DNA from 3 places in the Spirosoma pomorum genome. Region 2 is predicted to be linked to each of the others. Evidence: riboswitches for the same ligand, from Rfam matches in the RefSeq annotation. Region 2 holds a riboswitch; each other region holds the start of a gene.

Region 1 (7,299 bases), on a different contig from region 2:
TTCGGCGTTCGCAAAATGCTTTTTGCGTAAACCAGCTAGCGTCGCTTCTTTATTTTCTCGAATGAATGGAACCTGTAGCATTTGAGTTAGCTATTTTGTTGGGTAAATAACCCGTCATTCAACGCGTTTAGCGCGTCGGCTTTGTAACGACCGTGGATGAGTAGTGATAAGTTGCTCTCCGTACCACCGTATGAAACCATCCGAATCGGAATACTTTTCATGGCGTTGAAGACACGTAACGCGACGCCTTCATTGTCGGCGCTGAAGTTTCCAACGATACAAACGATTGTCTGATCATGGTCGGGTTCTTCCAGCGTACAGAAAGCATTCAGTTCTTCCGAAATTTCAGCAAGCCGATCTGTGTTATCGATCGTAACCGAAACAGACACTTCCGACGTAGCAATCATGTCTACCGGCGTTTTATACTTTTCGAAAATCTCGAAAATCCGGCGCAGGAACCCATACGCATTTAGCATACGAGTCGAGTGGATGTACAGAGCCGTGATACCATCCTTGGCAGCTACAGCTTTGAATACGGGCCCCGAATGACCAGTCGAAGAAGGTCTGTCAGCGATGAGCGTACCCGGAGCACTGGGCTCCATCGTGTTTTTCAGACGAACAGGAACGCCAAACATCCGGGCGGGTGTGATCGTTGACGGATGCAAAATCTTAGCGCCGAAATAAGCCAGTTCAGCTGCTTCATCGAAGGTCAGCTCACGGACAGGAAACGTATTTTTAACGATTCGTGGATCGTTGTTGTGCATTCCGTCGATGTCCGTCCAGATCTGGATTTCTTCGGCCCGAACCGCCCCACCGATCAGCGAGGCCGTGTAATCCGAACCGCCCCGTTTAAGGTTATCAACTTCGCCCCGTGGGTTCCGACAAATGAAGCCCTGGGTAACAATGATATGTTTATCATCATGCTGAGGCAGCATGTCCGCCAATCTCTGCTCAGTGAACGAGATGACGGGCTCATTGTCTGCATCAATCTGCATGAATTCCAGCGCCGGCAGTAAGACCGAAGGAACACCTTCTTCATCAAGATAAGACTGAAAAAGTTGCGTACTCAGCAATTCGCCTTCTGCCACCAGTTCCTTTTCCTGCTTCAACGTGAAAGGCTTGATCGTTGTCAGGGAACGTATGAACGAAAACTCGTTATCAACGATCTGCTGACCAGCTGCTTTACCAGCTTCGGTACTGTATAGCTCGCTGACAAACGTATCGTAATGCGCTTTGAGCGTATCAATAGTCTGATTCGCCTGTGCGTCATTGTTATCCTTGAGCGACTCACCGATAGCCAACAGTGAATTCGTCGAGCCTGACAGCGCCGATAATACGACAATTTTACGTGTATCATCGGCCGTAACTAATCGGCGGATGGATTGCATACGTTCGGGCTTCCCGACCGATGTACCTCCAAATTTCCAGACGTGCATATGTGAAGAGTGAAAGAGTGAGTGAGCGAAAGAGCGAAAGAATGAAACTTAGCTACATCGCTCTTTCACTCTTTCATTCCGCATCGGCGGTCCGATTTCGCTCTTTATAGTTTACTGTATACCAGCTTCTGCAAGCCGAGCATTTTGATAGCGGTGATGGCGGCTTCATCACCTTTGTTCCCATGTTTGCCACCCGCCCGGTCGAGGGCCTGTTGCTGATCGTTTGGTGTCAGAACACCAAAAATGACCGGTTTGCTGGTCTTCAAACTGACATTGGTCAGGCCTTGCGCAACGGCGTGATTGATGTAATCGTTGTGTTTGGTTTCACCCTGAATGACGCAGCCTAAAGCAATAACCGCATCAATGTCATCACGCTGCGCAAACCACTGTGAACCCAGGCTTAGTTCGTAACTACCCGGTACGTTCGCCCGGACGATGTTTTCGGCTTTGACGCCGTGTTGAAGCAGCGTTTGGTAAGCACCGTTAAAAAGTGCTTCTGTTACTTCGGTATTCCATTCGGAAACCAGAATGGCAAAACGCCGGTGACTGACATCGGGTAGCGCGTCTGTCGAGAAGACGCTGAGGTTTTTTAAATCAGAAGCCATATATCCGTAAAATTTCGTCTGTAGGGAATGAAAACAAAAAAGGACAAAACCCCGGTCGGCTTTGTCCTTTGCTGTATTTATGATTGTCAAATACGCTTACGACTCACCGACCGTTGCCTCCAGCAACGATTTGTATTTTCGAGCACTAACAGCCTCGGTCGATTGTGCGTATTTTTCGATGATCGTATTGTATGTGTCGATCGCTTTATCGTTTTGTTTAGCTTGCTCCTGGGCGACAGCAAGTTTCATCAGGTACGATGGGCTAAAGAATTTATTTGGCTTGTAGTCAGCTGCTTTCTGATAGTAGCTGGCAGCCTCTTCAAAATCCTTTTTCTCCATATACGCATCGCCAATTAGAGCATAAGCACGCGCCTGAACCAGCAGATCCGATGAGCTAAAGCTTTTGAGTTGATCAATCGCTTCATCGAACTTACCCTGTTTCAGTAAAGCCGTACCAGCGTAAAATGCAGCCAGATTACCAGCGGGTGTAGAGCCATAGTTATCGGCAACAGAAAGCAATCCGGGAGTCTTACCATCGCCGTTCAACGCCTGTTTCAGCGAATCTGCTTCAAGTTGGTATACCGAAGGGAAGAGTTCAACCTGGGCGGTTTCGTCCTGGCTACTCACGTAGTACCGATAGCCGAAAAAGCCGACAATCAATAAAACGATTCCACCAAGGACACCGAAAAGGACGTTCCGGTTTTCCTCAAAAAAATATTCGGCCCGTTCAAACTGACCTGTCAACGCGTCCGGGTCTTCTAAAAAATCCAATCCGCTGTTCTTCTTGCTCATGCTTTTGCAATTTGGATTGCAAAATTAGAAAGAATTAAACTTGTGAAAAAGCGTAATGTTCAAAACTTTACAGAAAGATTTTTTACTAAATGGCCGTATCCCGAACAGACATAATTTCGGATGATCGCACGCAGCGGATCTGGTGAGGTAACAGGATTTCAATGGCTACCGTCTCGCCAGTTAACGTAACAAACTCAACCTCGAATCCTTTACCTTCCCCATATACAGTCAAAATCGTGCCGACATCGCCCTGTTTTAGCCGACCGCCGGCCACATCTTCCTGGAGCACAACCAAATCAAACTCATTCATACTCGGTACCAACTGATTTGTTTAAATAACGATACGCTCACCGTCTTGTTTTTAGAAATGATGTAGATTTGTGGCGCTAATCTTCTAGGGGTGCCTGAAAATAACGGGCTGAGATTATACCCATTGAACCTGATCCGGGTAATGCCGGCGAAGGGAGACGGAGTTCATTTCTACTAACTTTTTGACAATCAAAAGGTAGGTTTGGCCCCTTGGCCTATCGTCATGTTTTTTTCGCGATGAAAAAACCGATGATTGGGCGGTATAACCGCTTTTATCTACTGACAGTCCTGAGTTGGCTGTTTGTGCTGCCTGTATGGGCTCAATTCACGCTTTCCGGAACAGTAGTTGACGCCGAAGGTGCTGCCGAAACGCTACCCGGTGTTGCCGTTACCGTTGAAGGAACCTATAAAGGAACATTCACCAACACTAATGGAGCATTTCAGCTAACCAATCTACCAGCGGGACCATTATCTCTGCGTATTTCTTTACTGGGTTATGAATCCCAGACCAGGGAGCTGCAACTGACCCAGAACGAAACGCTTTCTATTCGTTTACAGAGGACGGCGGTTGTGGTGGATGAGGTAACAGTGAGTGCTACCAGAGCCGATCAGAAGTCGGCGATCGCCTACACGAACGTTTCACGTCGGGATCTGAACAAGCTTAATTTGGGACAGGACATACCGCAACTGCTCAACTTTACGCCTTCTATCGTGACCACATCAGATGCTGGGGCCGGGGTGGGTTATACGGGTATTCGGATTCGGGGGTCGGATGCCACACGGGTGAACGTAACGCTGAACGGGATTCCCTATAACGATGCTGAATCGCAGGGAACGTTCTTCGTGAATATGCCCGATTTTGCGTCGTCGGTGAGCAGTATTCAGATCCAGCGGGGGGTAGGTACGTCAACGAATGGCGCGGGCGCGTTCGGGGCTTCGCTGAATATTCAGACGAACCAACTTCAGGAAAAGCCATACGCCGAAGCCAATCTGTCGGCGGGCTCGTTCGGTACCCGGAAAGTAAACGTACTGGCTGGAACAGGGCTGCTTAATAATCATTTTGTGCTGGATGCCCGACTGTCTAAGATATATTCAGATGGCTACGTTGATCGGGCATTCTCGGACCTGAAATCGTTTTACATCTCCGGCGGCTATTACACCAAGAAAAGCTTTTTCCGGTTGAACGTCTTTTCGGGCCGGGAGCAGACCTACCAGTCGTGGGGTGGCGTCCCCGAAGATTTACTGCGGACCAACCGGACGTACAATGTATATACCTACGACAACGAAACCGATAACTATCAACAGGATAATTATCAGCTCATTACGTCGCACGAGCTAAGCCGGAACTGGCGGCTGAATGTATCGGCTTTCTATACAAAAGGACGGGGTTACTATGAACAGTTTCGGCCTAATGACCGCTTCAGTAATTACGGTCTGCCGAACGTAGTAATTGGCGATTCTACAATTACCCGCACGGACATTATTCGGCGTCGGTGGTTGGATAATGACTTTTATGGTACTGTTTTTTCGCTGGATTTCAACAGTTTTAAAAAGCTGACGGCGAACATTGGCGGGGGCTGGAACCAGTATAAAGGCGCTCACTTCGGCGAAATTATCTGGGCGCGCGTTGCCGGAAATACCAATATCCGGGACCGGTACTATAACGACGATGCGACCAAGACGGATTTTAATCTGTACGCTAAAGCATTCTACCAGTTTACGTCAAAGTTCAACGCCTACGCTGACATGCAGGTGCGGCAGATCAAGTACTCGTTCCTGGGGTTCAACAGCCAGCTCCAAAATGTGCAGCAGAATGCCAGCCTGACGTTTTTCAACCCTAAAGCTGGCCTCACGTACACACTCAACGATCAAAATTCAGTGTACGCGTCGGTAGGTGTTGGGCACCGCGAACCGAATCGGGATGACTATACGCAATCGACACCCGAAAGTCGCCCTAGAGCAGAGTCCCTGATTGATTACGAAGCGGGCTATAAACTACAAACCGCTCGGTTGGCAGTTACGGCAAACGCGTATTATATGAATTACCGGAATCAGCTGGTGCTATCCGGGCAACTAAACGACGTCGGCGCTTACAACCGGGTGAACGTACCAAGCAGCTACCGGGCGGGTGTTGAGCTGGAAGCCGGTGTGCGTTTGACCAATCAACTGCGCTGGAATCTGAACGCTACGTTCAGTCAAAACAAGATCCGGAATTTCACGGAGTATCTTGACAACTTTGACAACGACCAGCAGGAGTCACGTCAGTACAGTAAAACCGATATTGCGTTTTCGCCCAATGTGATCAGCGGTTCGCAGCTGATGTACACCCCGGTGAAGGGACTGGAATTAAGCCTACTGTCGAAATACGTCGGGAAGCAGTATCTGGATAATACGTCGAATGAAAGCCGGAAGCTGAATTCGTATTTCACCAATGATATTCGGCTGATTTACTCGCTGAAACCAAAATTTGCGGAGGAGATTACGTTCACGTTGCTGTTTAACAACGTTTTCAATGAGCTATATGAATCGAACGGCTATACCTACGCCTACATATCTGAAGGTGCCGTGCGCGCCGACAATGGTTATTATCCACAAGCAGGGCGAAACTTCCTGGCGGGGATAAGGTTACGATTTTAATCAAACAAAAAAGGGTCGGTTTGTGCCGACCCTTTTTTGTTACCCAATAGCCTGTTCCAGATCCTGAATTAGGTCCGTTACGTCCTCAATACCGACGCTAAGCCGGATTAAGGTGTCTTTCAATCCGTTCTTTTCACGCTCTTCTTTCGGGATGCTGGCATGGGTCATGCTGGCCGGGTGCGTGCAGAGCGATTCAACCCCACCCAACGATTCACCCAGGGAAAATACGTCGAAGCTTTCCATTACCCGAACTGCTTCGGGCATCGAGTCACCTTTGAGTTCGAAAGAAAGCATACCGCCAAAACCACGCATTTGCTGTTTGGCCAGTTCATGCCCCGGATGATCGGGTAGACCTGGGTAATGGACCCGACTTACTTTAGGATGCTGTGCCAGATACTGCGCTACCTGGAGCGCGTTCTCGCAGTGACGCTGCATCCGAACATGTAAGGTTTTGATGCCGCGTAGAACCAAAAAACAGTCCTGTGGTCCCGGTACAGCCCCGCAGGCGTTCTGAATGAAAGCTAGTCTCTGCGCTGTTTCGTCGTCATTCAGGACAATAGCACCCATCACGGTATCAGAGTGACCGCCCAAGTATTTCGTGGCCGAATGCACCACGATATCAGCACCCAGATCGAGCGGGTTTTGCAAATAAGGGGATGCAAACGTATTGTCGACGACAAGCTGAATGTTACGTTGCTTCGTAATCTGGGCAATCGCTGTAATGTCGACCAGCCGAAGCAGGGGATTGGTAGGCGTTTCGATCCAGACCATTTTCGTAGCGGACGTAATAGCCGCTTCCAGGTTGGCCGGATTGTCCAAGCTGATAAATTTGAAGGTTAGTCCAAAATCCTGAAAAACACGTACCATAATCCGATACGTACCACCGTATAGATCGCTGCTGGCAATGATCTCGTCGCCGGGCTTGAAAAGTTTCAGAATGGCATCGGTAGCGCCCAGACCCGACGCGTAGCAAATGCCGTGTTTGCCGTTTTCGAGCGCAGCCAGATTATTCTGCAACACTGTTCGCGTTGGGTTCTGCGTACGGGCGTATTCATATCCCTTGTGTTTACCCGGCGATTCCTGAACGTAGGTGGATGTCTGGTAAATAGGCGTCATAATTGCGCCCGTTGTTGGGTCCGGCTCGATCCCTGCGTGAATGGCTTTTGTTCCGAATTTCATACTCGAAGGTAGTAAATGACTATCAACAACATCAGGGCTTTTCCGGTTTGTTACGTAGTGAACCCTTACATACGCGCTAAAATCACCGGCCCGGCTATTGCGGGCGTACTACTCTCCATAACGCCCATCGTTTTTACGTCGGTGCTGACATACTATGCCGTCATCTACGAAAAAGTTATTGCTGGATTCACGGGCTGGGAGTGGGCGATCATTACGTTAGTCTGCACGATTACATCGGCCGCACTAACGCCACCGACCATACTCGCACTCATATTTGGTTATTTTCTGGGTTGGCATGCAGTACTGCCCATTTTCGTAATTAATCTGGGCGGAATATTGAT
Region 2 (7,299 bases):
AATTACGGAGCAGACTGTATCGTACACCCCGTTCAGCCACAGCTGCTCACTACCGCCAATTCGTGGTATCGCGGATAAAACAACAATGGACAGGCCACCGATCCAGAAAGCCCCTTTGACCGGAACAGGTCTGAAGACCCGCGATAGTAATAGTCCCGCTGAGAAAGAAAATAGCATCCGCAACGACCCACCGATTATGTTTTCTTCCGTCAGGGAAAAGCCAACGCATATATCGCCGTAGGGCCCCCAGATGGCAAACACGGCTAATCCACAGCCTGCCAACAAAACAAGTACAGAAAGAGCTCTGGTCGGCAGCTTACGCAGAACGAATGCGTACAGCATATTACCGATGTATTCAAAAAACAAAGACCAGCTCGGCCCATTGAGCGGGTACATTTCGCCAACGCCCCGAATCTCAAAGCCGGGGGTTGCCGGAATGAGCAGCGCATTTATCAGAGTGGCGACAGTCAGCATCGTTACGGACACTTTCGATACGTCCCAGGCCGAGCAGCCCTGAAAGTAGAACATCCCAGCGCCGATAATTGCCCCGATAACGACCATGGGATGCAACCGGATAAACCGACGCTTGAGAAAGTCTTTCACCGTCATCGTTGCCCATCGATCATCATAGGCATAGCCGATAACAAAACCGGACAGAATGAAGAAAAAATCGACCGCCAGGTAGCCGTGATTAATTCGTTGATCTAAATGACTGGTTGCAAAAGCTTCAAAGACGTGAAAACAGACAACTGTTATGGCGGCTACGCCACGTAATCCGTCCAGTATGTTGTAGTGGGGTTTTGTGTCCGCAAAGGAAGCAGAAGAGGTTTCGTTTTTCGCCATTGAGTAGGAACGTATTGAAGAATCTGAGGAGCGTTGCATCATCATTAGATTACTGCCCAGCAGATTCTCGCAGACGGCAAGTTCGCCTTTTTCGGCCAGCCAACACAACCTAAAGACAGGCTGATATAGATCATCACCATCATTTTATAGTTTCGGATCGTGATCTAGTACGCGCAAAACGTTACTAGTTCATCGTTCTCTGACTAATTTAAAAGTAGAGCCGGTTGAATCACTTCTTTGGCTAGTATGAAGCTTTGTATACTCTCTGCCTTTATTGGTATATTTTTATTCGTTGGTGCCGTTCCGCCCCGAAAACAGCGTCTATTTAACGGTAAAGACCTCTCCGGCTGGTACGTTTTTCTCGAAAAACGCCAGAAAAACGAAGATCCGGCGCAGGTCTTTACGGTCGAGGACGGTATTATCCACGTCTCCGGTAAAGAATTTGGCTACATCTGCACTGAAAAAGCCTACCGCAACTATCATCTGACAGTCGAATTTAAGTGGGGCACTCATCGCTACGCTCCACGCGACACCGCCAAACGCGATAACGGTATTATGTACAATATTCCCCTGAATACCGAAGATCGGGTTTGGCCCGTGGGCATCGAGTGTCAGATTCAGGAAGGTGACGTGGGTGATTTCTGGCTGGTGGGTGGCACCACCCTTGTAGTCGACGGCAAACGAAATACTCCCGGCCCCTGGGTACGAATGGCAAAAAAACGGGATGCCGAAAAACCAACTGGCGAGTGGAACCGGGTAGAGGTTATTTCGAAAGACGGTGTCTGCACGCACATCGTCAATGGTGTAGTCGTGGCCAAGGGTACTGATGCCAGTGTCCGCGAAGGGAAAATTCTGCTACAAACCGAAGGAGCCGAAGCCTATTTTCGCCGAGTCGACCTGGAGGAGCTTACTCCCTAAATTGTTACGTTGTTTATCATTCCGAGGAACGGGGAATCTTCACTGAGCAGGAGTTTTATCTACCTTTTTCGAAAATTCCTCGTTCCTCGGAATGACAAAACACCTGGCAGTATACGTCAAACAGCTTTCTGAATACCACGTAACTACTCAACTCATTTATTCTTCCGCTACCGTTAAATCCTGCAAACACGTAGTTCCGGCGGCAACGCTGACGATGTATGCGCGGCCGCCTTCGCGTTCGATGGCTTCGGCTACCTCTTCGGGATTTTCAGGAGCATAGGCGAACATACAACCTCCCCCACCCGACCCGTTAATTTTACCCCCCAATGCCCCGGCGCTTAGCGCGGCTTCAAGCATACGATCGATTTTGGGCGTCGAGATCTGCTGCGCATCGCGGAGGTTAGCATGGTGATCAGTCAGGAGCTGCCCGAGTTTCTCGTGGTTCAGGCCACCGCTTAGTTCGTGGGGCGTTCGTAATGTATCCAGCGCTTCGCGCAGGATATCCCGGTTCTCGATGGTACCTTTCAGCAGAACGTATTCATCTTTGGTCAATACGTCTTTGTATTCGGGGAGCTCCGTAATCGCAGTCCTGTGCAGCGAAAACGCCGGGTTCATGGCTTTCAGCTGATCAGCAATACGTAACATACCGAATTTCACCCGGCCCAGAATTCCGATCGTGTCTTTCGGGTCCTGCGAATTGCCAAGCACAAACGTACCGAGCTGAGCCGCCGGTGAAGCAGGCGAAAATGGCTCCAGGTGGATTTTAGGCTGCGATTCCAGGTAAATGACGCCCCCAACCGCCGTCGAGTAATGGTCCATCATGCCGCCCGGCTCGCCAAATTCCAGTACCTCGGCCTTGTATGCCAGTTCAGCCAGCTCGGTAGCAGACAGCCGTTTAGGTTCATCGGCCAGGCGGCACAGTACGTTCAACCAGCTGATTAGCAGCGCCGACGAACTTGACGTACCGGCATTGATGGGAATTTCGCCCCGCACTTCGCCCTCGATCCCATTCGAAAACGAGAAGCCTGATCGCAGCAATACGTTAACAGCCGATCGAAAATAATCGCGGTCGTTCTGGTACGTTAGCGGCAAGGTTGCCAGGCTGAATCGTTCCTCTTTACCAATATCAGGCAATTCTAGAATAACATCGGGGGTGGCAATACGCTCGGCAGTGATTTGAATGCGGCAGGAGATCGCGGCAGCAATGACGGGCAGGCCCAGGTAATCCAGATGTTCACCAAAAAGGCAGATACGCCCTGGCGTCGAAACCGTTAGCGGTTGGTAAGACATACGAAACGTTGAAACAGAGTAGGACCACTGTGGGCTGCGTGTACATCAGACTCGTTGGTTGGTAATCAACGTAAGACTCGTTGTACACGCTTTCGTAAATATACTGGCGGTCGACAGTCGGCCTAACGTAGTCGGCGAAAAAAGTCAGTAGCCGTACGGGCAATCTGCCTTATTTTGCAGCCATTCTCCCCTATTCCTATGCATCTGACATTACGTTCCTGTGTTCGGCTCAATTGCGGCTTTCTTTTCCTTACCAGCTTACTGGCAACAACTACCTCGTTTGGTCAGACAACCGCCCCCGACACTACGTTCCGGAGCACATTCTACGAACAGAAGCGAACTCTGTTTGAAAGTCTGCCCAACACCAAAAAGGAAATCATTTTTCTGGGTAACAGCATCAGTGATTTTGGCGAATGGGCCGAGCTATTCGACGATCATCACATCAAAAACCGGGGTATCTCGGGTGACCTTTCCTACGGTGTGCTGGCGCGCCTGGGTGAAGTAACGGCCTCGAAACCCGCCAAGATTTTCCTGTTGATCGGCATCAACGACCTGGCCCGTGGGATTCCAGACGAAGCCATTATCCGAAATTACCGCCAGATCGTTCAACAGATTCGCCAGGACTCTCCGCGTACCCGTATCTACCTGCAAAGCGTTTTTCCAACGAACGATACATTCCCACAGTTCAAGCGCCATCAGGGCAAAGAGGCCCATATTAAAGCGCTTAACGACGCGCTCCGGCAGTTAGCCAGCGAAAACGGTCAAACCTACGTCGACCTGCATCCGTACCTGGCCGACAGCACCGGTAAGCTCGATGCTCGTTACACTAACGATGGCCTGCACCTCCTCGGCGCGGGGTACAGTCAGTGGGTCAAGGCGTTACGTGAGCTGGGGCACATGAAATAGGAGTACGCAAACGCAGCGTTTTCTTCCGCAGCCTCACGTATGCAGATAGCCTAAACAAAGGGCGCTAGCTGGTCGTTTTCTGATCAATTAACGTTCACCAACCGCAATCATGCAAAACCAAACCGCGGCTTATTTAACCAGCCCCAGCCCCGTTGTTCTGATTACCTACCAGAAAGAGCCATACCAGTATTTTGCGGTCTTCGTTGATCAAACCCGGCAGCAGGCGGAAGATCTGTTCAAGCAAAAATATAACCTTGACGCCGACGACAAGTACGAAGTAAAAGAATACGAAAACGTAGAAAGTTATTCGGTCTCCGAAGACGGCGAGCTACTAGTGAATGGTAGCTATAAGTGAAAAACTCTGGTAAAGCAGATCCCCTTGTTTGTCAAGGAACTATAAACCTCTGCTTTGCCAGAGTTTATATTAGTTCTGCTTAGCGCACTAGTGTCCTCTTCTCAAGGGTTCCTTTCGCAGGAATTTTGCTGTTTACCACCCCCAACCCCTCCTAAAACAGGTGGGGGAGTTAAAAAAGGTTACTTCTGTGTATCCCCCTTCTTTTTTAGGAGGGGGCCGGGGGGGTAAACAGCAACAAATCAAGACAGATTCACTAACGCGTGTCACCCTACAAGGGTAACACTTGAGAAGAAAACAATAAACGATTTAGTTAACACCGTATTGACTACTTAAGTACAGCTGCTTAAGTCAAAAAGTTTTCTACCTTTACGCTGCTAAACAGCGAAGCTTTAGGGGTGCCCGGACGGGCTGAGACATCACCCTTTGAACCTGAACAGGATAATACCTGCGGAGGGAAAAGCGAGAATACAGGTCGTTTTCAGTAGCGTATTCATACATTAGTCTGACAGGGTTGTGGTATAAACACGACCGGATTCCGGGACATCGTCCAGGCCAGACATTCGAATACGCGTTCGGCCTTTTTTCTGCCTATTTCTCCCAATTTATTCTGCTGCGGTCTCTCCTATCGGCGCTGCGTTTAGCCCTTAACGCACGATTATGACCGTATCCGTCAACAACCAACTCGTTGAGACGTTGCCCTCGGCCTCGCTGGGGAGCCTGCTGACCCAACTCGCCTTGTCCCAGAAAAAGGGAATCGCGGTTGCTGTCAACAACGTTATTGTTCCCCGCGCTACCTGGGAGCAGTTTTCTTTATCCGGCAACGAAAAAATCACGGTTTTACAAGCAACTCAGGGAGGATGAGCACAACCCCAAACACCCAGTCGCTGCCGACGCAGCAATCGATCACGCGCCAGCCACTGACCGGTTCGCGCAAAATTTACGTGTCCGGCCAGCTGCACGACATTCGCGTTGCCATGCGCGAAATCAACCTATCCGACACGGTATCGCACGTAGGGTTGGACAAAGCCCGCCAGCCGAACGCACCCGTAACGGTTTACGACACCAGCGGACCCTACACGGACCCGGACGTAGCCATCGATCTGGAACAGGGTCTGCCCCGCCTGCGCGAATCGTGGATCACGGGCCGGGGCGACGTCGAGCAGCTACCGGCTTTTTCGTCGGACTACTGCAACCAGCGCCTGGCCGACCAGAGCCTGGATGCCCTGCGGTTTGCGCACATCCGTCATCCCTACCGGGCCCGCGCCGGACAAAACGTAACGCAGCTGCACTACGCCCGGCAAGGGATCATTACGCCCGAAATGGAGTACATCGCCATCCGGGAAAATCAGCGCATCGACTCTCTGAATGAGCAACTACCCCGTTCGCAGTCGGCACTGTTGCACCAGCATCCGGGTAATAGTTTTGGGGCTAACACCCCTAAAGGGCACATCACACCCGAATTTGTACGACAGGAATTAGCTGCCGGGCGAGCCATTATTCCGGCCAACATCAATCATCCCGAAGCTGAACCCATGATCATCGGCCGCAATTTTCTGGTCAAGATCAATACCAATATCGGTAACTCGGTGGTGTCGTCGAGCATCGAGGAAGAAGTAGAGAAAGCCGTCTGGAGCTGCCGCTGGGGTGGCGATACGCTGATGGATCTGTCGACGGGTAAGAATATTCACGAAACCCGGGAATGGATCATTCGCAACTGTCCGGTTCCCGTTGGTACGGTCCCCATCTACCAGGCGCTGGAGAAGGTGAACGGCAAAGCCGAAGCGCTGACCTGGGAACTGTTCCGCGATACGCTGATCGAACAGGCCGAACAAGGCGTCGACTACTTTACTATCCATGCGGGCGTGCTGCTGCGCTACATTCCGCTGACGGCCCGGCGCGTCACGGGTATCGTCTCGCGGGGGGGCAGCATCATGGCGAAATGGTGCCTGGCTCACCACAAAGAAAACTTCCTGTACACGCATTTCGAAGACATCTGCGCGATCATGAAAGCCTACGACGTATCGTTCTCGCTGGGTGACGGACTTCGACCTGGCTCCATTGCCGACGCCAACGATGCTGCTCAGTTCGCGGAACTAGAAACGCTGGGTGAGCTAACCAAAATTGCCTGGAAACACGACGTACAGGTGATGATCGAAGGGCCGGGTCACGTACCCATGCACCTCATTAAAGAGAACATGGACAAGCAGTTGCGCGAGTGTGACGAAGCCCCGTTCTACACGCTCGGCCCACTGACGACGGATATTGCTCCCGGATACGACCACATTACGTCGGGTATTGGCGCGGCCATGATTGGCTGGTTCGGAACGGCCATGCTCTGTTACGTTACGCCCAAGGAACACCTGGGGTTACCCAACAAGAAAGACGTAAAGGACGGGGTGATTACCTACAAGATTGCGGCCCACGCGGCCGACCTCGCCAAAGGCCATCCGGGGGCGCAGTACCGTGACAACGCTTTGAGCAAAGCCCGCTTCGAGTTTCGGTGGGAAGACCAGTTTAACCTCTCGCTCGATCCCGACACAGCCCGGGAATTCCACGACGAAACCTTACCCGCCGAGGGAGCCAAAACGGCACATTTCTGCTCAATGTGCGGTCCGAATTTCTGTTCGATGAAGATTACGCAGGATGTACGCGACTACGCCGAACAGCACGGGCTGGCGGGTGAAGACGTCCTCGATCAGGCAATGCAGACAAAAGCGAAAGAATTTGCCGAGCAAGGTAACCAACTGTATTTATGACAATTAGTCCCTTACACTACCTCGTCACCCGACCCGAGCAGGCAGCAGTAGCCTGCCGGGCGGGCGTCGACTGGATTCAGCTCCGGGTCAAGAACCGACCCTACGCCGACTGGAAGAACTTGGCGCAGGACACGCTGGCCGTCTGCCAGACCTACAATGCCCGGCTTATCATCAATGACAACCCCCAACTGGCGGCTGAGATCGGTGCCGACGGGGTTCACCTGGGCCAGG
Region 3 (7,299 bases), on a different contig from region 2:
ACCTGCACGATACCAAACACCAGTATGGCTGGATAGATGAACAGCTCCTCCCCGACGGTAGCCTGGCGATGTCGTTTCTGATCGGGGATCTGCCTTACCTGGCCACCTGGTTATTACCGTTCGCGGGGGCAGTTACCATCCTGGAACCACCCGCCCTGCGGGATCAGTTGCGTGAGTTAGCCCAGCGGGCACACGATTTTTTTTGCGCCCCCAATCGACCTATGACATAGGGCTGTCAGTGGGTGGTGTGACCTTTGTTAAGTCAAACGACAAGCATTCTCACCCCTCATTTTTCAACTATGTTTAACGTATTGTCTGATATCAACTGGCTTAGTGTTCTTGCGGCTTTTGTTGTTTATTTTCTGCTGGGATCTCTGTGGTATATGTTACTTTTCCCGAAGCCATACCGTATTTCATTGGGTCGGGACGCGAATGAGCCCCAAAGCCCGAACCCGCTCTATATTGTTGGCCCAGCCGTCTGCGCGTTGATCATAACCGTAACCTGCGCTGTTCTTTTACAGGCGTTGAACGTAACATCTTACAGTGATGCGTTGCAGTTTATACTGATCATCGGCTTTGGCTATCTGTTTACCAATACCGTCAACATTGCCATCAATCCCAACATACCCCGGCCTTTCCTGTACGGAATGATAACGGGTAGCTATCATCTGATTGGCATGATCCTCGTCAATATGATTCTGGTCGCAATGCGTTGATAGCTGATATAACATTTGTTTTCTGTCATCCCGACCGGTCCGCCGGCGCGGGATGACAAAAGAATCGGTGTCATCTGATGCACAAAAACCTTTATCCTCGTTTTTATTTATGTCAATTACGTTCGCGCAGCGGAAACACCTCAGATAAATATGGCTGATCAGGAGATTGAAACGTTCTGTCCGACAAACCGGCAACAGTGGCGGGAATGGCTCACTGAGCATCACACCACGAAACAATCCATTTGGCTTATTTACCACAAGAAAAACTCCTCTGTTACGGGGATAACATACAGCGAAGCCGTTGAGGAAGCGCTTTGCTTTGGTTGGATTGATAGTACGGTAAAACCCATTGATGCGGAGCGGTACCGGCAGTTTTTCAGCCGCCGTAAACCCGTCAGCACCTGGTCGAAAGTTAACAAAGACCGTATTCAGCGACTGGTTGATAAGGGCCTGATGACGAAAGCCGGTTTCGACAGCATCGATACCGCCAAGCAAAATGGCTCCTGGACGATTCTGGACGATGTGGAAGCGCTGGTCATGCCCGCCGACCTGGCCGAAGCGTTTCGGGCAAGACCGAACGCCGAACGCTATTTTTTGAGCTTGTGCCGATCCGACAAACGAAATCTGCTACAGTGGCTGGTGCTGGCCAAACGGCCGGAGACTCGGCGCAATCGGATTACCGACATCGTCGAATCCGCCGATCAGAACCAAAAACCAAAAGCCTTTTTGTGGACTAAGAAACAGCTCGCGGTCGATGATGAGGAAACGTATCAGAAACCGACAACCGATCAATCCTAACTGTACAGATGATTCCTGTAGCTAGGAGTCTCTTTTTCCGTAGTGTATTATCTTTGTGCTGTCTACTAAGCCCTTTTTCGAAAGGGCTTAGTAGACAGCAGGAGGACGACCTCCCCCAGAGCGGGAAGCGCATTCGGGACGGCCCGGTTCTTTTAAAAACCGTCTTAGTCATGTCCTGGATTTATTTAGTTGTCGCGGGTCTGTTAGAAGTTGTCTGGGCCTACTTCATGAAGCAGTCGGAAGGTTTTACCCGGCTCATTCCCTCTCTCATTACCGTTGTTGCCATGATGGCCAGCTTTGGTTTGCTGGCCCTAGCGATGCGCACCCTGCCGCTGGGCACGTCTTACGTCATCTGGACGGGTATTGGGGCAGTGGGTGCCTTTATTGTGGGCATTCTTCTGCTTGGTGAGCCAATGAATGCCACTCGGTTGCTAGCCGCTCTTTTGATTGTTGCGGGACTTATTCTGATGAAACTTTCGTCGGGTCACTAGGTCAGGCCAATCGCTGAATCTTTGTGGACAGCTTCTCCCCTGCCACTTTCCTCGTAATTTAGCGCTGGCAAAAATATCGCACCGCGCGAACTAACGCGCCGGTGTTCACTTAAGGTGTTGCAGAAATTAACTTATCTGCATCCAACTAACGTAGTACCATGGCAACATCCGCAGACACGATCACTGAACTTATCAAAACCCGCCGGAGCATTTTCCCGCCCAGCTATACCAACCAGGAAATTCCCCGTGAACTGATTGAACAGGTACTCGAAAGTGCTACCTACGCGCCCACGCACCGCCTGACCCAGCCCTGGCGTTTCACCGTTTTCCGGGGTGAAGGCTTACAGAAACTGGCCGATTTCTTCGGTGATGCCTACAAAGCACAAACGGCTCCAGAAGCGTACTCGGAAGCGAAATACGAAGGTGTGCGAACCAAAGTACTGAAATCAGCCTGCGTCATGGCTATCATCATGGACGTGCACAGCGATAAAGTACCGGAATGGGAAGAAGTTGCTGCCGTGGCCTGCGCCGTGCAGAATATGTGGCTGACGACAACGGCCCTGGGTATTGGGTCGTACTGGAGCTCGCCAAGCAGCCCGGCTCGTCTGCACGAGTTCCTAGGTCTGGGTGATGATCAGAAATGCCTGGGTTTCTTCTACATGGGCTACCACAACGCCGAGCCTAAACCCGCCGTTCGCAAACCCATCGAAGAAAAAGTAAGCTGGGTCGAAGCGTAGAACTTTTTTGTCTTTTCTGTCATGGCTCCGGCCACCCAGCCCAACGACAGGAGAGATAGTAAACTTGTTTCTTTTCAAGTCTTAATACCCCTAAATCCCCTAAAGGGGACTTTGCTCATTCTCGGACAGAGTCCCCTTTAGGGGATTTAGGGGTATTAACACAGTTTCTGATATCCTTCCTATCGTCAGGATGACAAAAACAAAGTAGAATACGTAACGACTTTATTTAACCTGCTGGTAATAAACCAGCTTGTGTTCAGGCACCAGTTCGGGATGTAGAATCTTGATCAGGTCGGCCAGGACCAGGTGGGCGTTGACAGCCCCAGACTCCCAGTAGTCGTTGGCACCTTTGGCGTTCACGCGCTTGTTGTAGTTGAATACCTGCCCCGTTTTGAACGACTTAAAATCGCCGTAGCGAACGTCCTGCGCCACGATGTCCGGCTTGGTGGTAGCCGTACCAACGTTCACCCAGTAATCGGCGGTGAGGGCGACGGGATAAACAGCTTCAAAACTCAGACCGAGTCCCCCCTGCCCTTTCGTGTCGTTCCAGTGATACGTACTGCCTGCATCCCGAAAAAACTGCGCCATGTAACTGTCGCCGTAGGGCACAAACCACGAATCTTTGTAGCTCATACCCGCAATCACACTGGGCTTTTTCGTTACGTTCTTCGTCAGGGTAGCCAGTCGGTTATACTCCGTTTCGACTTCGGCAAACGTCTGATTGACCAGCGCTTCTTTATCCAGCAGGACAGCCACCAGCTTGACCCACTCCGCCCGCCCCAGCGGGGTCGTCTCCAGCCATTCGGAATTGATCAGTACCGGCACCCCCGCGCGGGTTAATGTCTGGTACCGATTGAGCTGCGCCGTGGGGCTCCCCGATACCATCAATAGGTCCGGATGCATGGCAATCAGGGCTTCTTCATTGAGCGTCTGATCTCCGCCAACTTCCTTGATTTTCCCCTCGGCCACTCGCTTTATTACCCGGGGCGACGAAATGTAAGCCGCGTTATCAACGCCGACCAACACGTCCTCCGCGTTCAGAAAACTGAGCAAACCAATGTGCATTGATGACGACGTAACCAGGCTGCGAATGGGCGTTTCGATCACCTGACCTGCTGGCAGATTCGTCGGTTTAGGGGTTCCCCGGGGGATCAGCACGTACGTCGCCGTGTCTTTGTCGGCGGCCGCTGAGTTGAAAATGCGGACCAGTTTGTACCCGTGGAGATATTCAACCGAAAAGCCTTTGGCGTGCCGAACGGAAACCTGCCCTGTGGACGAATTCGTCTGACGCCTGTCGGTCACCGGAGTTTGTTCAGTTGTCTGGCGGGAACGGCAGTGGGTGAGAAGGAATAGCAGCACCAACAGGGGCAGCCAGGTAGCACGGAGAGGTGGGCAACATTGGGTAGGCATAACGCGCCAAAGGTAACAGGATTGAGCCAATGCTTTTCTACCGGCCAAAAGCAGGTTGATCGATTACTGAAATTACACGTACCTTTGACGCACAACTTTAGGGGTGTCGGTTCAGGAACGAGCCGACTGAGACAATACCCTTATTACCTGATGCAGTTTATACTGCCGTAGGAAAAAGTTAGCTCCGCTTGCTGCTCTGACAGACCGCGGTCTTTTCTCTCCCCTGAGGTTGCTATCATTCGTTAATGCAACCCCGTATGACCGCAACACCCCAATCCATCTGGAATGACGTTGAGCAGATTCGCTCGCAGTCGCCCCTTGTGCAAAGCATTACCAATTTCGTTGTCATGAACAACACGGCCAATGCCCTGCTGGCACTGGGTGCTTCGCCGGCCATGGTGCATGCCAAAGACGAAGTGGCTGATTTCGTTACCATTGCCAGCGCGCTGGTTGTTAATATCGGCACGCTGGATCAGAACTTTGTCGCCGGGATGCGTCCGGCTGTCCTACGAGCCCGCGAACTGAATAAGCCCATCATCTTCGATCCGGTCGGCGTAGGCGCTACGTTCTATCGCAACCAGGTTAGCCGGGAGCTGCTGGACCTGGCCCCGCCAACCGTGATCCGGGGCAACGCATCGGAGATTATGGCACTGGCGGGTCTGAACGCGAAGACCAAAGGTGTCGACAGCATACATGGATCATCGGCGGCTCTCGACAGTGCTCGTCAGTTAAACGCCGAACTGGGTAGCATCGTGGTCGTGAGTGGTGCCGAAGATTATATCGTCAGCGCGGATCAGGTCGTAACCGTTGCCAACGGTCACACGATGATGACGAAAGTAACGGGTATGGGCTGTACCGCCACGGCGCTGATCGGGGCGTTTGCGGCTGTCAATCCCAACTATTTTCTGGCCGCCGTACACAGCATGGTCGCGATGGGGCTGGCGGGAGAACTGGCCGCGCGTCGGTCACCCGGTCCCGGCAGTTTGCAACTCAACTTTCTGGACGCGCTCTACCAACTAACAGCGCAGGACGTAACGGCTCACCTCAAACTAGGGCAGCTATGAACGTAAACGACCGCGTCTACCTGGTAACCGACAGCGTTATCAGCCAGCGGGCGGGCCATACGGTCCCGTTTGTGGTGGAAGAAGCCTGCCGGGCGGGTGTCGGCTGGGTGCAGCTCCGCGAAAAGACGATGTCGACCCACGCTTTTGTTGAGCTGGGTCTTACGCTCAAAACCATTACCCAACGCTACGGTGCCCGGCTGCTGATTAACGACCGGATCGACGTGGCGCTGGCCATCGACGCCGACGGTGTTCATATCGGGCAGGATGATATGCCTTACCCGATGGCCCGTAAGCTATTGGGTCCGGACAAACTAATTGGTTTGTCGATTAATAACATGGCCGAACTGCTGGCCTCTCAGGCGTACACCGATATCGATTACCTGGGCGTAGCGGCCGTTTTTGCCACGCCGACCAAACTCGATACTGTCAGTGAACTCGGCCTGCTGGGCTTACAGGCCATTTGCGCCCAAACCCACCTGCCAACGTTCGCCATTGGCGGCATCAACGCAGCTAATAGTCAACCGATCATGCAGACCGGCGTAACGGGCGTAGCCGTCGTGTCAGCCATTTGTGGGCATCCGTCGCCCTACGACGCAGCCCGTGAACTCATTCAACTTACCCAAGCCTATGAAAACATACACCCGGGTTCTGACGATCGCCGGATCTGACAGTGGTGGTGGCGCTGGTATCCAGGCCGATCTGAAAACGATTTCGGCGCTGGGCTGCTACGGCCTCTCGGTCATTACGGCCCTCACGGCGCAAAACACGCTGGGCGTAACAACCATTCACCCCGTCCCCCCCGCTTTTGTAGCCGAGCAGATCAAGGCCGTCCTGAGCGATATTGGTGCCGATGCGATCAAGATCGGTATGCTCCACTCACCCGACATCATCCGGACTATCAATGATACGCTGCGAGAATTTGACGTACAAAACATTGTCATCGACCCAGTCATGGTGGCGACGAGTGGCGATAAGCTCCTGCAAGACGACGCCATCGACGCGCTAAAAACTCACCTGCTGCCAATGGCTATGGTGATAACGCCTAACTTACCCGAAGCGGGGGTCTTGCTGGGACGTACGCTTGAAACCTTTGACGATTTACGACAGGCGGCCAACGACCTGAGTAGCCAGTACCCCGGCGCTGTCCTGGTGAAAGGTGGCCACTTGCTGAACCGGGACAGCACGGACATTCTGTGTCCCAAACCGGGCGAACAACTTCTGTTTCCGACGCAACGGATCGTTACGCCCAATTCACACGGAACGGGCTGCACACTCTCGTCTGCCATCGCGGCCGGTTTGGCCCAGGGTCTGTCTCTTCGCGATGCGGTTGAGCAGGCCAAGACGTACCTCACCGGGGCCTTACAGGCGGGGGCAGCCTACAAACTCGGCCACGGCCACGGCCCCGTTCATCATTTCTTTTCCATCTGGCAGTAATCAAACCCATGCGCTTCACCGATCAACTCTGGCAGCAGACTACGTCCCTGTACGAAACCATCCTTTCCCACAGCTTTGTGCAGGAACTGGCCGCTGGTACGTTACCCACCACCAAGTTTCAGTATTATATCCAACAGGACGCTCTTTACCTGACTGATTTCAGCCGGGCACTGGCGCAACTGGCCGTCAAGGCAACCCGGCCCGCCGATATTCTGCAATTCACCGAGTTTGCCGCCAACGCTATCCGTGTGGAGCGGATTCTGCACGAAACGTATTTTACGCTGTACGATATTCAACCAGAAACGGCCAAAAAGCCAGCCTGCTTTGCGTACACCAATTTCCTGTTAGCGACCACGGCAACGCAATCGCTGGCGGTGGGCGCGGCCGCCGTGCTGCCCTGCTTCTGGATCTACCGCGAGGTAGGTAAATCAATCTACGCACGGACCGTCGCCCAGAACCCCTATCAGGCCTGGATCGATACGTACGCCGGTGATGACTTCGATCAGGTCGTTAGCCAGATGCTCGCGCTCACCGATCAACTCGCCGAATCTGCCAGCCCCGCCGAGCGAGATCAGATGACAGCCGCCTTTGTACAGTCAAGCCGACTGGAATGGTACTTCTGGAACGACGCGTATCAACTGGTAGACTG

What was found. Region 2 has a riboswitch for thiamine pyrophosphate ahead of thiS (sulfur carrier protein ThiS). Riboswitches for the same ligand answer to the same signal wherever they lie in the genome.
Region 1: linked by a shared signal. The riboswitch ahead of ACYVAD_RS15355 (TonB-dependent receptor) and the one ahead of thiS (sulfur carrier protein ThiS) in region 2 are both predicted to bind thiamine pyrophosphate.
Region 3: linked by a shared signal. The riboswitch ahead of thiM (hydroxyethylthiazole kinase) and the one ahead of thiS (sulfur carrier protein ThiS) in region 2 are both predicted to bind thiamine pyrophosphate.

Annotation. Positions count from the first base shown of each region.
Region 1 covers NZ_BAAHBP010000025.1:161,848-169,146, reverse strand. The annotation lists gene serS (serine--tRNA ligase) at 1-81, opposite strand, end outside; gene ACYVAD_RS15375 (aspartate kinase) at 87-1,436, opposite strand; gene ribH (6,7-dimethyl-8-ribityllumazine synthase) at 1,541-2,041, opposite strand; gene ACYVAD_RS15365 (tetratricopeptide repeat protein) at 2,138-2,833, opposite strand; gene ACYVAD_RS15360 (DUF4926 domain-containing protein) at 2,919-3,143, opposite strand; TPP riboswitch at 3,220-3,316, shown strand; gene ACYVAD_RS15355 (TonB-dependent receptor) at 3,380-5,779, shown strand; gene ACYVAD_RS15350 (cystathionine gamma-synthase) at 5,819-6,958, opposite strand; gene ACYVAD_RS15345 (TVP38/TMEM64 family protein) at 6,974-7,299, shown strand, end outside.
Region 2 covers NZ_BAAHBP010000041.1:35,216-42,514, forward strand. The annotation lists gene ACYVAD_RS25500 (acyltransferase family protein) at 1-843, opposite strand, end outside; gene ACYVAD_RS25505 (3-keto-disaccharide hydrolase) at 1,090-1,761, shown strand; gene ACYVAD_RS25510 (mevalonate kinase family protein) at 1,918-3,051, opposite strand; gene ACYVAD_RS25515 (SGNH/GDSL hydrolase family protein) at 3,250-3,957, shown strand; gene ACYVAD_RS25520 (hypothetical protein) at 4,067-4,312, shown strand; TPP riboswitch at 4,694-4,785, shown strand; gene thiS (sulfur carrier protein ThiS) at 4,970-5,173, shown strand; gene thiC (phosphomethylpyrimidine synthase ThiC) at 5,170-7,068, shown strand; gene ACYVAD_RS25535 (thiamine phosphate synthase) at 7,065-7,299, shown strand, end outside.
Region 3 covers NZ_BAAHBP010000003.1:116,214-123,512, reverse strand. The annotation lists gene ACYVAD_RS08615 (helix-turn-helix transcriptional regulator) at 1-230, shown strand, start outside; gene ACYVAD_RS08610 (DUF1761 domain-containing protein) at 300-716, shown strand; gene ACYVAD_RS08605 (YdeI/OmpD-associated family protein) at 867-1,514, shown strand; gene sugE (quaternary ammonium compound efflux SMR transporter SugE) at 1,685-2,005, shown strand; gene ACYVAD_RS08595 (nitroreductase family protein) at 2,164-2,742, shown strand; gene ACYVAD_RS08590 (ABC transporter substrate-binding protein) at 2,965-4,152, opposite strand; TPP riboswitch at 4,242-4,343, shown strand; gene thiM (hydroxyethylthiazole kinase) at 4,410-5,216, shown strand; gene thiE (thiamine phosphate synthase) at 5,213-5,884, shown strand; gene thiD (bifunctional hydroxymethylpyrimidine kinase/phosphomethylpyrimidine kinase) at 5,844-6,650, shown strand; gene tenA (thiaminase II) at 6,659-7,299, shown strand, end outside.